Regions from separate parts of the Arthrobacter sp. 49Tsu3.1M3 genome, predicted to be linked through region 1. Evidence: riboswitches for the same ligand, from Rfam matches in the RefSeq annotation. Region 1 holds a riboswitch; each other region holds the start of a gene.
What was found. Region 1 has a riboswitch for thiamine pyrophosphate ahead of B5X90_RS05360 (ECF transporter S component). Riboswitches for the same ligand answer to the same signal wherever they lie in the genome.

Region 1 (3,645 bases):
TACCGAAAGGCGCCGCTTCTCGCCGCCGGAGAGCGTGTAGGGGTTGGCGTCCACAAGCTCCGTCAGCCGCAGCCGCTCCAGCAGTTCGTCCACGCGGTCTTCGCCGTAGCCGAGGTGGCGCGGGCCGAACATGAGCTCGTCGAGGACCTTGCCGGTGACGAACTGGTGCTCGGGTTCCTGGAAGACGGTTCCGATCCTGGCGATCAGCTGCTGGGCCTTCCACCGGTAGGGATCGGGTCCGGCGCCCCTGCCTAACCGATCAGCGGAGCGACCAGTGGCGGGACTGCTCAGCGCCTCCGTGGCCGAGACCGTTCCCGCGACGGGCCGCAGGAGACCGGCCAGTGTCAGCGCCAGGGTGGACTTCCCCGTGCCGTTCTGTCCGGTGATGGTCAGCGCCTCGCCGGCGCGGACCCGGACCGAGACCCCGGACTGGACCGGACGCGGCGCGATGGTGCGGAAGCCGTCGCGCATCCCGGCCCGCCGCGGCCGCTCGCGGGACACGGCGAGCGCGTCGGCCGTGAGCAAAATCTGTCCCTCGCCCCGCGCCGGTGTCCGCATCCGCGTCGCGGGGACGTAGCCCGGCACCCAGACGCCCGCACCGATGAGCATGTCCCGCGCCTCGGCCAGGACCCGGTCCGGCGGTCCGTCGATCAAGACCGCCGAGTCCGTGGCGGACCCTGGCTGCAGCACCACGATCCTGTCCACCAGGTCTTTCCAAACTCCCACCCGGTGCTCCACGACCACCAGCGTGGCGCCCGTCTTGTCCAGGCAGCGTTCCACGGCGTCGCGGACCTCCAGGACGCCCGCGGGGTCGAGGTTGGCGGTCGGCTCGTCGAGCAGCAGCAGCCCTGGCCGCATGGCGAGGATCCCGGCGAGCGCCAGCCGTTGCTTTTGTCCGCCGGAGAGGGCCGCCGTCGGGTGGTCCAGCGGCAGCTGTCCCAGCCCGACGTCGTCGAGGGCCTCGCGCACGCGCGGCCAGATCTCCGCCGCCGGGACTGCGAGGTTCTCCGCCCCGAAGGCGACGTCGTCGCCGAGGCGGGAGAGCACCACCTGCGTTTCCGGGTCCTGCTGCACCAGCCCGGCGCGGCCGCGCTGCGCCCGGGGCGCGGCACCGTCGATCAGCAGGCTGCCGGTCTCGTCTGCATCTTCGGCGTTGCCGGCGTCGCCGGGGTCGCCGGGGTCGCCGGCCCCGCCGTCGCCCAGCACGCCGGCCAGGGCGTGGAGCAGCGTCGACTTGCCGGCGCCGGAGGGCCCCAGCAGGAGCACGCGCTCCCCCGGCCGGATGTCCAGGTCAAGGCCGCTGACCGCGGGCCGGGTCCGTCCGGCGTGCCGCCAGCCCCAGCCGCGGGCCGTGACGGCGGCCGGACGGACGCCCGGTGAAGATCTCATCGTTCTCTGCAGGATTCAGCGACGGGGCTCAGGAGAAGACGGGCTCCGTGGCGGCCTTGCGCGAGGCAAAGGAGCCCAGCACTCCGGTCTTCGCCAGGCCGCGGGTGGCGAGCCAGGCCAGTCCGCCGGCAATCACTGCGCCGGAGATCGTGGTGAAGACGATGTAGGCGAGCTTGTCGCCGGCTTCGTAGGCGATGTTCCAGCCCCACGGCAGGAAGGAATCGTTCAGGCCGCAGAAGAGGCCCGCGCCAACGCCGGCCAGCAAGGACACGGGCAGGTTGAACTTCTTGTAGAGGAACGCCGCGAAGACAAGTTCGGCGCCGAGGCCCTGCAGGATGCCGGAGATCAGCACCGTGGTGCCGTACTGCGAACCCATGATCAGCTCGCCGGTGGCAGCGACGGTTTCGCAGAAGAGCGCGGCGCCCGGCTTGCGGATGATGAGCATGCCCAGCACCGCCGGGATCATCCAGCCCCCGGCGTAGAGTCCGCTCAACGGCGGGTAGACCGCGTTGACCGGAGTCGAGATCAGGTTCGCGCCCTGGGACCAGGCCCAGAAGATGACGCCGCCGGCAACGGCGATCAACGCGGCCACCACAATGTCCACCACGCGCCAGCTGTAATTGCGCCGGGCGGCTGAACGGCTGGCCGAACCATGCTGTGCTGAAATATCTGTCATGTCGTCCTCCTGAGGAACAGGAGGGGAGGGTGCTCCGGCCGGTCTCGGCTTCCGCCGCCCTCCGCGCACCCTGAGAACTCGACTCCCTTGCGCCGGTACTAACCGGATCAGGTTCGAGGGTCTGCGGCTGTCCGCACTCTCAGCGCCCACCAAAGGTTTCCCCGGATTGTTCCGGCGATGCCCGACGGCGGCGCTCCCCTGTCGTGATTATTTTCGCCCTTGTGGGCTGGCTTAGTTTACACCCGGACGGCCGGGTTTTCAGTGCTGTGCCGTCACAATCGTGGACCGGACGGCGGCGGTCCCGGCGGCCGGGAAAACCCTCTTGGTAGAGTCGTCGTGCCGGACCCCCGGACCCGCCAGCGGGCGGCCTCGTCACCCACCGGAAAGCTGGAATATTTTGTCGCACACACCGGTCACCCAAGATCCCTCCGGGGAATACGATCCCGACTCGAGTGAGCCGCAGCCTCAGGGTTCCCTGGCGGCGCTCATCGGCCGCGTGCTGGCCGAGATGGAGGCGCTCCAGTTCGCGTCGTTCAGCAAGGATGACGCCCTGGACCTCGGGCTCCTCCTTGTCGAGCTGGGCAGGCAACGCTCGCTGCCCATCGCCGTCGACATCACCAAAGGCGAGCAGGTGCTCTTCCACGCCGCGCTGGACGGCGCCACACCGGACAATGAGCGCTGGATCAACGCCAAGAAGCGCACAGCCATGCGCTATGAGGTCCCGTCCCTGCTGGTGGGCCTCCGGGCCCGCGCTGCCGGCGGAAGGATCGAGGACAACGCCTGGTGGGATCAGTCGGAGTTCGCCGCCCACGGCGGGGCGTTCCCCATTTACGTGCGCGGCACGGGCGCCGTCGCCGTCGTCACCGTCTCCGGCCTGCCCCAGAAGGCGGATCACGAACTCGTGGTCGAGGCCCTGCGGATGGTCCTCACCCCGGAACGCTAGGCTAGGGGAAAACCGTTCCCGTCCCAAGGAGACCGAAGAATGAACATCCTCATCAAGCTGCTCGGCACCGGCGTCAGCCTCCTGGCAGGCTTTGCCGGCACCAAGCTGGTGGACACCATGTGGGAAAAGTCCACGGGCAACAAGCCCCCCAAGGGCCAGGAGGACGACGTTCCCACCACCCTGCGCTCGGCCCTGACGTTCGCCCTGATCTCCGCATCGGTCAGCGCCATCATCCAGGTGCTCGCCAACCGCGGCACCCAGCGCGCGATCACCCGCTTCGCCAAGACCCAGGACATCGTCTGACCGGAGCCGATTAGCCGCGGCGCATGCCGCGGCAGTCGAAGGCCGCGGCCGCGCCCGCCGATGTGCCGGCCGGGCCGGCCGGGCCGAGCACGGGGCTCAGCGGTCGTCGTCTTCCGTTCCCTGCGTGGCCGCCTGCCGGGCGGCCTTTTGGACTACCGCCTCGAGCTCGTCGGAGCTCAATAGCTCCGGGTGCAGGTGCTTGGTCCGGTAGCCGGCCCGGCCCACCATGTGGGCGGACACGGGGACGGTGAGCAGCTGGAAGAGCCAGGCCACCAGCAGGACGGGCCAGACCGACCAGGTGCGCATCTGCAGGCCGAGGGCCGCCAGCAGCAGG
Region 2 (3,645 bases), on a different contig from region 1:
CTGGTGGAACCGGCCTGCCTGTCCCTGACCGCGGAGCTCCCGGCCACCGCCGCGCACCGGGCCCTCATGCAGCCGCTCTTCGACGTCCGGCACAACCTCAGCGACGACGACTTCCAGCGGGAGTTCATCCGCCGCGCATTCGCGGCGGACGCCCCCGGGGCCACGACGCCGGAGGCCCTCCGGGCTGCGCGCCGGCTCCGCCTGCAGGCGCCGCCGTGGGAAGCCCCGCTGCAGATCGTGCCGGGCGTGCCGACCCTGGTGCTGACCGGCGGCTGGGAACCTCTCTATGAGGAAATCGCCGGCTACCTGCGCGAGACCGGGGCCCTGCACCGCACGGCGCCGGGAGGGCACCGGCCCCAGGATTCAGCCGAAGGGGACCGGGCCATCCGCTCCTACATTGCCGAGGTCAGCCGGCGCCAGCACGCCCGGGCCTCCTAGGAGGCTGCGGGTCCTCCCACCGAGGGCTGCGGCAGGTAGACCTTGCCGCCCGCGGCGAGGAACTCGCTGCTCTTCGCCCGCATTCCGGCCGCCATCTCGGCACGGGCGGCCTGCGAATCCGCTGAACCGTATTCGTCCCGGATGTCCTGGCTGATCCGCATGGAGCAGAACTTCGGACCGCACATCGAGCAGAAGTGGGCTGTCTTGGCCGGCTCCGCGGGAAGCGTCTCATCATGGAAGGCCTCGGCCGTGACCGGGTCCAGGGACAGCGCGAACTGGTCCCGCCAGCGGAACTCGAACCTTGCCTTGGACAGGGCATCGTCGCGTTCGTGGGCGCCGGGGTGGCCCTTGGCGAGGTCGGCGGCATGGGCCGCGATCTTGTAAGTGATCACGCCCGTCTTCACGTCGTCCTTGTTCGGCAGCCCGAGGTGTTCCTTGGGCGTGACGTAGCAGAGCATGGCGGTGCCGTAGCGGGCGATCTCGGTTGCGCCGATCGCCGAGGTGATGTGGTCATAGCCCGGCGCGATGTCCGTTACGAGCGGCCCGAGCGTGTAAAACGGGGCGCCCTTGCAGAGTTCCTGCTGGCGCTCCACGTTTTCCCGGACGAGGTGGAAGGGCACATGCCCGGGGCCCTCCACCATGACCTGCACGTCGAAGGCCCAGGCCCGCTGCGTCAGCTCGGCCAGGGTGTCCAGTTCGGCGAACTGTGCCGCGTCGTTGGCGTCCGCCGTCGCGCCCGGCCGCAGCCCGTCGCCCAGGGAGAACGCGACGTCGTAGCGTGCGAAGACCTCGCACAGCTCATCGAAGTGGGTGTACAGGAAGTTCTCCCGGTGGTGCGCCAGGCACCAGCCGGCCATGATGGAACCGCCGCGGGACACGATGCCGGTGACCCGGTTGGCCGTCAGGGGCACATACCGCAGCAGCACGCCGGCGTGGATGGTCATGTAGTCCACGCCCTGCTCGCACTGTTCGATCACGGTGTCCCGGAAGATCTCCCAGGTCAGGGCGTTCGCCTCGCCGTTGACCTTCTCCAGCGCCTGGTAGATCGGGACCGTTCCGATGGGGACGGGGGAGTTGCGGATGATCCACTCGCGCGTGGTGTGGATGTCGTCCCCGGTGGAGAGGTCCATGACGGTGTCCGCGCCCCACTGCGTGGCCCACTGGAGTTTGTCGACTTCCTCGGCGATGGAGCTGGTCACGGCGGAGTTGCCGATATTGGCGTTGATTTTCACCAGGAACGCCTTGCCGATGATCATCGGCTCGGATTCGGGGTGGTTGACGTTGTTGGGAATGATCGCGCGGCCCGCGGCCACCTCGCTGCGCACCAGCTCCACATCGCAGTTCTCGCGCAGCGCGACGAACCGCATTTCCTGGGTGATGACACCGTCGCGGGCGTAGCGCATCTGCGTGACGGTCCTGCCCTCAACGGCCCGGCGCGGCACCGGCCGGCCGCCCCGCCACTCGGCCGACGCCGCACCGCGGCGCACCGCCGATTTGCCGTCGTCGAGCAGCTCCCGTTCCCGGCCGGCGTAGGGTTCGGTGTCCGCCCTGGCCTCAATCCAGGGGGTGCGGAACGGCTCCAGCCCGCGGACCGGATCGCTGCCCGGCCCGGCCGTGCGGTACACCCGGAACGGCGGGTTCCGGACACCGCCCGGGGAGGGTTCCAGGGCGATCTCGGTCACCGGCACGCGGATCCCGTGGTCCGGGTCCGTGCTGAAGGCCAGCGAGTGGGACTTCAGGGACTGTGTGGGGGCCGGAGGCTGGCTGGGGTCAGACACATGCTGGGCAGACCCAGCGGGTGCTGACTGATCGTGGGCAGGGCTGTGCTGTGTCACTTGGGTGTTCACGGAAATACTCACTTCCTTCGCCGGCATTACCCGGACAGGTTCAACGGTCGCAGGCTGCGTCAGCCCGATCTCAGCCCCTGCAGGGGCACCCGTGTGGTCGTAGACGAAGCTACCACGCACCTCCGGCCGGCGGTCGAGTGTGACGCGCACGGCGGACCGCGGTGACGAACTCGGCGGCCAGGCCCATCTGGAGCAACTCTCCGTGCAGCCGGACTTTGCCAGGCGGGGGATCGGACGGTCGCTGGTGGAGGCGGCCCTCGATGCGGCCCGAGGCCGCGGCTATTCATGGATGACGCTTTGCACTTTCGCAGGCGTCCCGTTCAACGCGCCGTTGTACGCGGGCTGCGGGTTCGAGGAAATCGCCCGGCCGGGGCCGGCGGTGGCAGCCCTGCGGATCCACGAAGCTCAGCTGGGGCTGGATGATCTGGGCCCGCGGATTGCCATGCGGATTAGGCTTTAGGCCATGACCAGCATTATCGAGTTCAGCGGGCCCATCCTCACGGCGGCGGACCAGGTCCGACACGGGTTGTGGTCGGTGGAAGGCCGGTTGACCTTTCGCCGGCCCGCGGCCGCGCCGGAGCTCGTGCTGGACGGCTGGGTCATGCCCGGCCTCGTGGACGCACACTGCCACATCGGCCTCGGCCCGGGCGGGGACGTTTCCGAGGACACCGCGGAATCCCAGGCCCTGGCGGACCGCAACGCCGGGACGCTGCTGATCCGCGATGCCGGCGCCGTCCACGACACCCGCTGGCTCCAGCAACGCGCGGACCTTCCCCGGATCATCCGCGCGGGCAGGCACCTCGCGAGGACCCGGCGCTACCTGCCGGGCCTCGCCGTCGAGGTCGAGCCGGAGGATCTCGTCGAGGCTGCGCGGAAGCAGGCCCGCGCGGGCGACGGCTGGGTCAAGCTCGTGGGGGACTGGATCGACCGTGACGCCGGCGATCTTGCCGCCAGCTTTCCCGCCCGGACGGTCAAGGACGCTGTCCGGGCCGCCCACGATGAGGGGGCCCGCGTCACCGCACACTGCTTCGCCGAAGACACCCTTGATGACATGCTCGACGCCGGGATCGACTGCATTGAACACGCCACCGGGCTATTGCCGCGGCACCTGCCGCGCTTCCTCGGACAGGGTGTTCCGATCGTGCCCACCCTGATCAACATCGCCACGTTCCCGGACATCGCGGCCCGGGCGGAGGCCAAGTTCCCCCGCTACGCAGCCCACATGCGCTCGCTGTGGGAGCGACGGGCGGAGCGGATCCTCGAAGCCCACGAAGCTGGGGTGAAGATCTACGCCGGTACCGACGCCGGCAGCGTGATCAGCCATGGCAGGATCGTGGACGAAATCCAGGCCCTGCACGCC
Region 3 (3,645 bases), on a different contig from region 1:
GGTCACCAAGGACCCGGTCGGCCACAAGGGCGCCCGCCTCACCAGCCAGATCTCGCTGCCCGGCCGGTACCTCGTGTATGTGCCCGGCGGTTCCATGACCGGCATCTCCCGCAAGCTGCCCGACGTCGAACGCAACCGCCTCAAGCGGATCCTCAAGGACCGCCTGCCCGAGGACGCGGGCGTCATTGTCCGCACCGCGGCCGAGGGGGCTTCCGAGGAAGAGCTGACCCACGACATCAACCGCCTCCGCGCGCAGTGGGAAGGCATCGAGAGCCAGTCGACGTCCACCAAGATCCTGGCCCCCGAGCTGCTCTACGGCGAACCTGACCTGACCATCAAGGTGGTCCGGGACGTCTTCAACGAGGACTTCTCCAAGCTGATCGTCTCCGGCGAGGAAGCCTGGGACACCATCGAGGCCTACGTCACCTACGTCGCACCTGACCTCGTGGGCCGGCTCGAGAAGTGGACCAAGGACACGGACATCTTCGCGGCCTGGCGCATCGACGAGCAGATCCACAAGGCCCTGGACCGGAAGGTCTTCCTGCCCTCGGGTGGTTCGCTCGTGATCGACCGCACCGAAGCCATGACCGTGGTGGACGTCAACACCGGCAAATTCACCGGCTCCGGCGGCAACCTCGAGGAAACCGTCACCAAGAACAACCTGGAAGCGGCCGAAGAAGTCGTCCGGCAGCTGCGCCTGCGCGATATTGGCGGCATCATCGTGATCGACTTCATCGACATGGTGCTCGAATCCAACCGCGACCTCGTGCTGCGCCGCATGGTGGAGTGCCTGGGCCGGGACCGGACCAAGCACCAGGTGGCCGAGGTGACCTCGCTGGGCCTCGTACAGATGACCCGCAAGCGGATGGGCACCGGGCTGCTGGAAGTCTTCGGCGAACAGTGCGAAACGTGTGCGGGCCGCGGCATCGTCACCCACGACGAGCCGGTGGAGCACCGCCGCGCCAACACGGTCGCCGCGGAGCACTATGTGCCGCGCACCGAGGCGCAGCCTGCTGCCCGCCCGGAACGCAAGAGCCGTCGCCGCGGCAGGGGAGGCCAGGGCGTGGAGACCGCGCCGGCCGCACCCGCACCCGTCCACGCCGAACCCACTGAGGCCGAACGCCACGCCAAGGCCGAGGCCACCCGTGCCGCGCTGGCCAACATCGCAGCCGCGGCGCACGCCGCGCACCTGCACGACGGGGAGGCAGCCGCAGCCAGCGACGCCGGGGCCCGCCAGGCCGCCGTCGACGCCGTCACGCAGCTCGCGGCCGCCGACGAGGCAGCCGGCCGCCCCGCAACGGTGCTGACGTTTGGCGGCGAGCAGGTGGCGCTGCCCTTCGTCGAGCACGCGGAGGACGCGCCGTCACCGGCCCTGACCCTGGACCTGCTGACCGAGGCCTTCGCCAACCTGGGCGAAGCCGAAGCCGGCAAGCAGGCCGAGGATCAGGCCGCCGGCCAGGCGGCGCCTGTTGCCGCCCCGGAGGCGACGGCGCCCGAGGCGCCGTCGGCCGTCCGCGCGGCCGAGGCGCCGGCGTCACGCACGGCTGACACCACGCGCGGCCGCCGCGGGCGCCGCAACCGGAGTGCCAGCCGCGCCCAGGGCGCTGCCAACGAAACCTCCGTGGAGCACCGCGAGGCAACCCGGCCGGCCGCGGCCGGATCGGTCCACGAGGCCAAGGCTCCCGCTGCGGCCAAGCCCGCGTCCATCCCGGCCGGCAACGAGCCGATCATCCTCGGGGTCGGCGTGCCGGCGTCGGAGCTGTAGTCCTCCGCGACTGACCACGTCCCCGACCAGTCGCTATTTCGACTGGTCGGGCTGCGGGTCCGGGTCCGGGCAGACGTAACATACGTCCGCCCAGGCCCGGGCCCGCCCGTGCGTTAACGGGTCCGCATGGTGGCAGCGGCTAGGCTGGAACACTGACACGGGGTGCCGGGCATCGGGCCGGCTGAGATCCAGACCCGTTGAACCTGTCCGGTTAGCACCGGCGAAGGGATGTCTGCCTTGTCCGCGAGATCGAATCCGTCCGAGTTCCTGCCCAGCGAGTTTCTGCACAGCGAGTCTCTGCCGGCGCCGCCGCGCATTCCCCGCGTGCTGGCCATCGCCGGCTCCGATCCCTCCGGCGGGGCCGGAATCCAGGCCGACCTGAAGAGCATCGCGGCCAACGGCGGCTACGGCATGGCCGCCATCACCGCCCTGACAGCGCAGAACACCCAGGGCGTGCGCGCCGTCCACGTTCCCCCGGCGGCGTTCCTCACAGCGCAGCTGGACGCCATCAGCGACGACATCGGCATCGACGCCGTCAAGATCGGCATGCTCGGTGACGCCGCCGTGATCGACGCCGTCCGCAGCTGGCTGGAAAAGGTGCGCCCCGCCGTCGTGGTCCTGGACCCGGTGATGGTCGCCACCAGCGGTGACCGTCTGCTGCAGGAATCCGCCGAGGCCGCCCTGCAGGCCCTCCTGCCGCTGGCGGACCTCATCACGCCCAACCTCGCCGAACTCGCCATCCTGCTCAAGGAACCCGTCGCGGCCGACTGGTCCGAGGCCCTGGCGCAAGGCAAGCGGCTGGCCGCCCTGACCGGCACGACCGTCCTGGTTAAGGGCGGACACCTCCAGGGCGGCGAGCCCGGGGACGGGCAGGCCCACGACGCCGACGGCAACGGCCCCGCCAACGACACCAACGACGCCGGCGCCGGCTGCCCGGATGCGCTGGTCAACACCGGCGGCCTGCTCGGCCAGGAAACGGTGGTGGTGCCGGGGGAGCGGATCGCGACGCGCAACAGTCACGGCACCGGCTGCTCCCTGTCCTCGGCCATGGCCACCGTGCAGGCCCGGGTGGGGAACTGGGAAGCGGCGCTGCGGGAAGTCAAGCCGTGGCTGCTGGGCGCGCTCCGCGAAGCCTCGGCCCTGGACGTCGGCACCGGCAACGGCCCGGTCCACCACTTCCACCACCTCCACGGCGGGCAGGGCCTCAAAGGCGGCCAGCGCCGCCCGGCCGGGCACGGTCCGGCGGCGGGGGAGTTCGCCGCAGCCCTGCGCGCAGGAGCCACGGGCGATCTTGAGGCGATTTACGCCCTGGACTTCGTCCGCGGACTCGCTGACGGCACCTTGCCCGAGCACGAGTTCGCGTACTACCTCGCCCAGGACGCCATCTACCTCAACGGCTACTCCCGGGTCCTGGCCCGGGCCGCGGCGATTGCCCCCACCGAGGCCGAGCAGCTGTTCTGGGCCCGTTCGGCGCAGACCTGCCTGGAAGTCGAATCCGAGCTGCACCGTTCCTGGCTCAGCACCCGCCCCACGGCCTCCACCCTGGGCCCGGTCACGAAAGCGTACGTGGACCACCTGCTGGCCGCCTCGGTCTCCGGTAGCTATGGCGTCCTGGTGGCGGCGGCGCTGCCCTGCTTCTGGCTCTACGCCGAGGTCGGTTCCACGCTGCACCGGGAGTTCCTGGCCGGCGGCGCCCCCGGGGAGCACCCCTACGCCAGCTGGCTGCGGACCTACGCCGACGAGGCCTTCGCCGCCGCGACCCGGCAGGCCATCGCGTACACGGACACGGCGGCCAGGCGGGCATCGGAGAGCGAGCGGGAGGCAATGGCCCTGGCTTTCCGGCAGTCATCGCGCTACGAAGTGGACTTCTTCGACGCGCC
Region 4 (3,645 bases), on a different contig from region 1:
TGGCGTACGGCGAGCTTTCCGCCTTCGAGCGGCTGTCCTCGAGTGCCCGGTATTCGCCCACGCTGCATGACCGGGCGGTGCTGGGCAGGATGGCGGTGGTCGAGTTCCAGCATTACGAACTCGTCCGGACCCGGCTCGAGCACATGGGCCTGGATACGGAGGCCGCCATGCTGCCGTTCCAGCCCTCTGTGGACCACTTCCACGAACGCACGCGCCCGTCGGACTGGTACGAAGCCCTCATGAAGGCCTACGTGATCGACACGGTCGCCGCGGACTTTTACGGCGTCGTCGGCCGGTACGTCGACGACGCGACCCGTGAGTTGATCGGGCAGGTCCGCTCCACCGGGGAGTCCACGGCCGTGCTGCAGGAGCGCCTCAAGGCGGCCCTGGCCGATGACCCCCGGCTGGCGTCGCGCCTGGCGTTGTGGGCCAGACGCCTGCTGGGGGAGGTCCTGAACCACGCCCAGCGTGTCAGCGCTGAGCACGCCTTCCTCGGCGGACTCTCGGGGCTGGACGACGCCGGCGCCCGGGCGCTGGTCAACGGCCTGGCGGCCGAACTCGCAGCGAACCACGCGCGCCGGATGACGGAGCTGGGTCTCACCGGATAGTTTCCGTGCCGGCCGGCATTACAGGCTACTGACCTGCTTAAGATGCTGCGGCGTCCAGCGCCGCCAGCAAGGCTGCGGCGGCGTGGGCGGGATCAGTGGCGTCGGTGATCGCCCGGACCACGACGATCCGCCGGGCACCGGCGTCGACTACCTGTTCCACGTTACTGAGGTCGATCCCGCCGATCGCGAACCACGGCAGCAGGCTTTCGTTGCCCTTGCCGGTTCCCTCCGCGTCCGCCCCGCCGATCGCCTGGGCGGCGTAGCGCACCAGATCGAGGCCGACGGCGGCGCGTCCCGGCTTGGTGGGCGTCGCCCACACGGGGCCCACACAGAAATAATCGAGCCCTCTGCGGCCGGGCGCGGCAGCGATGGCGGCGTCCACCTGCTCGGGGCTGTGGGTGGACAGGCCGATCACGGCATCCTTGCCGAGAAAGCCGCGGGCGGCGTCGAGCGAAATGTCCTTCTGGCCGACATGGAACACCGGAGCCCCGGACAGGGAGGCGATGTCCGCCCGGTCATTGACGGCCCACAGCCGCCCGTGGCGCTGCGCGGCGGTGTGCAGGACCTCCAGCAGTTCCAGCTCCTCGGAGGCCTCGAGCGACTTGTCGCGCAACTGGATGATGTCCACGCCGCCGGCGAAGGCGGCGTCCACGAAGTCTTCGAAGTCGCCGCGGTCCCTGCGGGCGTCGGTGCAGAGATAGAGGCGGGCGGTGGTGTGGAGAGGGTCCTGGCTCATGGGACCAGCCTAGTTCCTCTAAACTGGGCGCATACCGCGGGAGCCCGCAGCAGCCATGTCGCCGCTGCCCGGCTGAGAGGGCGTCAGAGCCGACCGCTTGACCTGATCCGGCTAGTACCGGCGTAGGGAAGGAATTCTTCATGGGCACACGAGCAGGCGGTGCGGCCGAACCCGCAAATGACGCCGCCGCCCGGGTTTGTGACACAGGGCCCGGTACCGCAGGGGGAACCACCGCGGGGGATACGAGTGCCGACGTGGCCGTGATCGGCGGAGGGGTGATCGGCCATGGCATCGCGTTCGAGGCCATCCGCTCGGGCCGGTCCGTGGTCCTGATCGATGATGCTCCCGGCAGCGGAGCCAGCTGGGCCGCGGCCGGCATGCTGGCCCCCGTGAGTGAACTGCACTACCAGGAGGAACAGCTCCTGGAACTGATGCTTGAGGCCTCCCGGTTGTGGCCAGGATTCGCTGCGGCTCTCGACGCCGGTGCCGCCGGCGCGGATTCCCCGGCGGGTACCGGCTACCTAACGACGCCGACCCTGGCGGTGGGGGCCGACGCGGCGGACCGGCGCGCGCTCGCGGACTTGAGGGAAGTCCAGCAGGGCTGCGGCCTGGCCGTGGAGCCGCTGACAGTGCGCGAGGCACGCACCCGGGAGCCCCTGCTGAGCCCCGGCATCTCGTGTGCCTTCGACATCCCGGCCGACCACCAGGTGGACCCGCGCCGGCTGATCACCCGGCTCGCCGGCGTGCTCGGTGCGGAAGGCGGCGTCTTCGTCCGGCGGCGCGCGGCAGGCCTGCTGTGGCAGGACGGACAGGTGGCGGGCGTGCGGTTGGCCGGCGGCGGTTCCGTGCGGGCTGCGGAGACCGTGGTCGCCAACGGGCTCGGCGCCGCCGCGCTCGAGGAGCTTCCGGCCGGGCTGGCGCTGCCACTGCGGCCCGTCTACGGCGACATCCTCCGGCTTCGCGTGCCTCCGCATCTGCAACCGCTGCTCACGGCCACCGTGCGGGGCATGGTGCGCGGCGTCCCGGTGTACATCGTCCCCCGCCAGGACGGCACCGTGGTGATCGGCGCCACCCAGCGGGAGGATGGACCGTCGGATCCGCACGCGGTTTCCGCCGGCGGAATTTACCAGCTGCTGCGGGATGCCCAGCAGCTGGTGCCTGCGGTCGCCGAGCTGGAGCTTTTGGAAGCCACGGCACGGGCGCGGCCCGGCACCCCGGACAATGCCCCGCTGCTGGGGCGGGTCGCACGAGCCGACGGCGCGGACGTCCCGGGACTCATCATCGCCACAGGATTCTTCCGGCACGGCGTCCTGCTGACCCCCGCCGCTGCCGCCGTGTGCCGGCAACTCATGGACTTCACGCCGGATCCACGCTGGGGCGGGTTCCGCCCCGACCGATTTCCACGCATCCCGGTTACGTCCGGGGACAGCCCCAAGAAGGAAGCAGCATGAACATCCGACTCAACGGAACGGAGCAGAGCGTCGCCGACGGCGCCTCCGTTTCCACACTCGTCAGCCAGCTCACGGGCCGGAGCATCGGCCCCGACGGCCGCGCCGCCGACGGGCGAAAGCTCGGTGTCGCCGTGGCCCGCAACGCCGAAGTGGTGCCGCGCAGCCAGTGGCACGCCACGGCGCTCGCCGATGGCGACGACGTCGAACTTGTCACGGCAGTCCAGGGAGGATGACCAGCACATGAACGAGACGACGTTTGCAGGAACACAGGCCGTCCCCATGACCGGTGCGGTGGCCGATCCATTCGTGGTCGACGGCGTTAGGCTCGGCTCCCGCCTCATCATGGGAACCGGTGGTGCGCCGAGCCTGGACGGGCTCGGGGCGGCGCTGGTGGCTTCCGGGACCGAGCTGACCACGGTGGCGATGCGCCGCTATTCGCCGGCGGAGACGGGCTCGCTGTTCCAGCTGCTCGAGGACCATCAGATCCGCGTGCTGCCCAACACGGCAGGCTGCTTCACCGCCAAGGACGCCGTCCTCACCGCCGAGCTTGCGAGGGAGGCCCTGGAAACGGACTGGGTCAAGCTCGAAGTCATCGCTGACGAGCACACACTGCTGCCGGACGCCGTCGAACTCGTGGACGCAACCGAACAGCTCGTGGCCCGAGGCTTCAAGGTCTTCGCCTACACGAACGACGACCCCGTGCTTGCCCTCCGGCTGGAAAACCTCGGCGCGACGGCCGTGATGCCACTGGGGGCCCCGATCGGCACCGGACTGGGCATCCTGAACCCACACAACATCGAGCTGATCGTCTCGCGCGCGTCCGTGCCCGTGGTGCTGGATGCCGGGATCG

Region 2: it holds a riboswitch for thiamine pyrophosphate, as region 1 does, so the genes downstream of both, thiC (phosphomethylpyrimidine synthase ThiC) here and B5X90_RS05360 (ECF transporter S component) in region 1, are expected to answer to the same signal.
Region 3: it holds a riboswitch for thiamine pyrophosphate, as region 1 does, so the genes downstream of both, B5X90_RS18730 (bifunctional hydroxymethylpyrimidine kinase/phosphomethylpyrimidine kinase) here and B5X90_RS05360 (ECF transporter S component) in region 1, are expected to answer to the same signal.
Region 4: it holds a riboswitch for thiamine pyrophosphate, as region 1 does, so the genes downstream of both, thiO (glycine oxidase ThiO) here and B5X90_RS05360 (ECF transporter S component) in region 1, are expected to answer to the same signal.

The regions. Positions count from the first base shown of each region.
Region 1 is NZ_FUZD01000003.1:57,862-61,506, reverse strand. It holds gene B5X90_RS05365 (ABC transporter ATP-binding protein) at 1-1,389, opposite strand, end outside; gene B5X90_RS05360 (ECF transporter S component) at 1,418-2,065, opposite strand; TPP riboswitch at 2,132-2,275, opposite strand; gene B5X90_RS05355 (heme-degrading domain-containing protein) at 2,463-3,008, shown strand; gene B5X90_RS05350 (DUF4235 domain-containing protein) at 3,048-3,311, shown strand; gene mnhG (monovalent cation/H(+) antiporter subunit G) at 3,408-3,645, opposite strand, start outside.
Region 2 is NZ_FUZD01000010.1:1,670-5,314, reverse strand. It holds gene B5X90_RS12245 (alpha/beta fold hydrolase) at 1-438, shown strand, start outside; gene thiC (phosphomethylpyrimidine synthase ThiC) at 435-2,285, opposite strand; TPP riboswitch at 2,281-2,388, opposite strand; gene B5X90_RS12235 (GNAT family N-acetyltransferase) at 2,425-2,745, shown strand; gene B5X90_RS12230 (amidohydrolase family protein) at 2,749-3,645, shown strand, end outside.
Region 3 is NZ_FUZD01000025.1:5,248-8,892, forward strand. It holds gene B5X90_RS18725 (Rne/Rng family ribonuclease) at 1-1,765, shown strand, start outside; TPP riboswitch at 1,914-2,011, shown strand; gene B5X90_RS18730 (bifunctional hydroxymethylpyrimidine kinase/phosphomethylpyrimidine kinase) at 1,994-3,645, shown strand, end outside.
Region 4 is NZ_FUZD01000002.1:396,713-400,357, forward strand. It holds gene B5X90_RS04775 (ferritin-like fold-containing protein) at 1-608, shown strand, start outside; gene thiE (thiamine phosphate synthase) at 646-1,344, opposite strand; TPP riboswitch at 1,371-1,491, shown strand; gene thiO (glycine oxidase ThiO) at 1,485-2,795, shown strand; gene thiS (sulfur carrier protein ThiS) at 2,792-3,028, shown strand; gene B5X90_RS04795 (thiazole synthase) at 3,036-3,645, shown strand, end outside.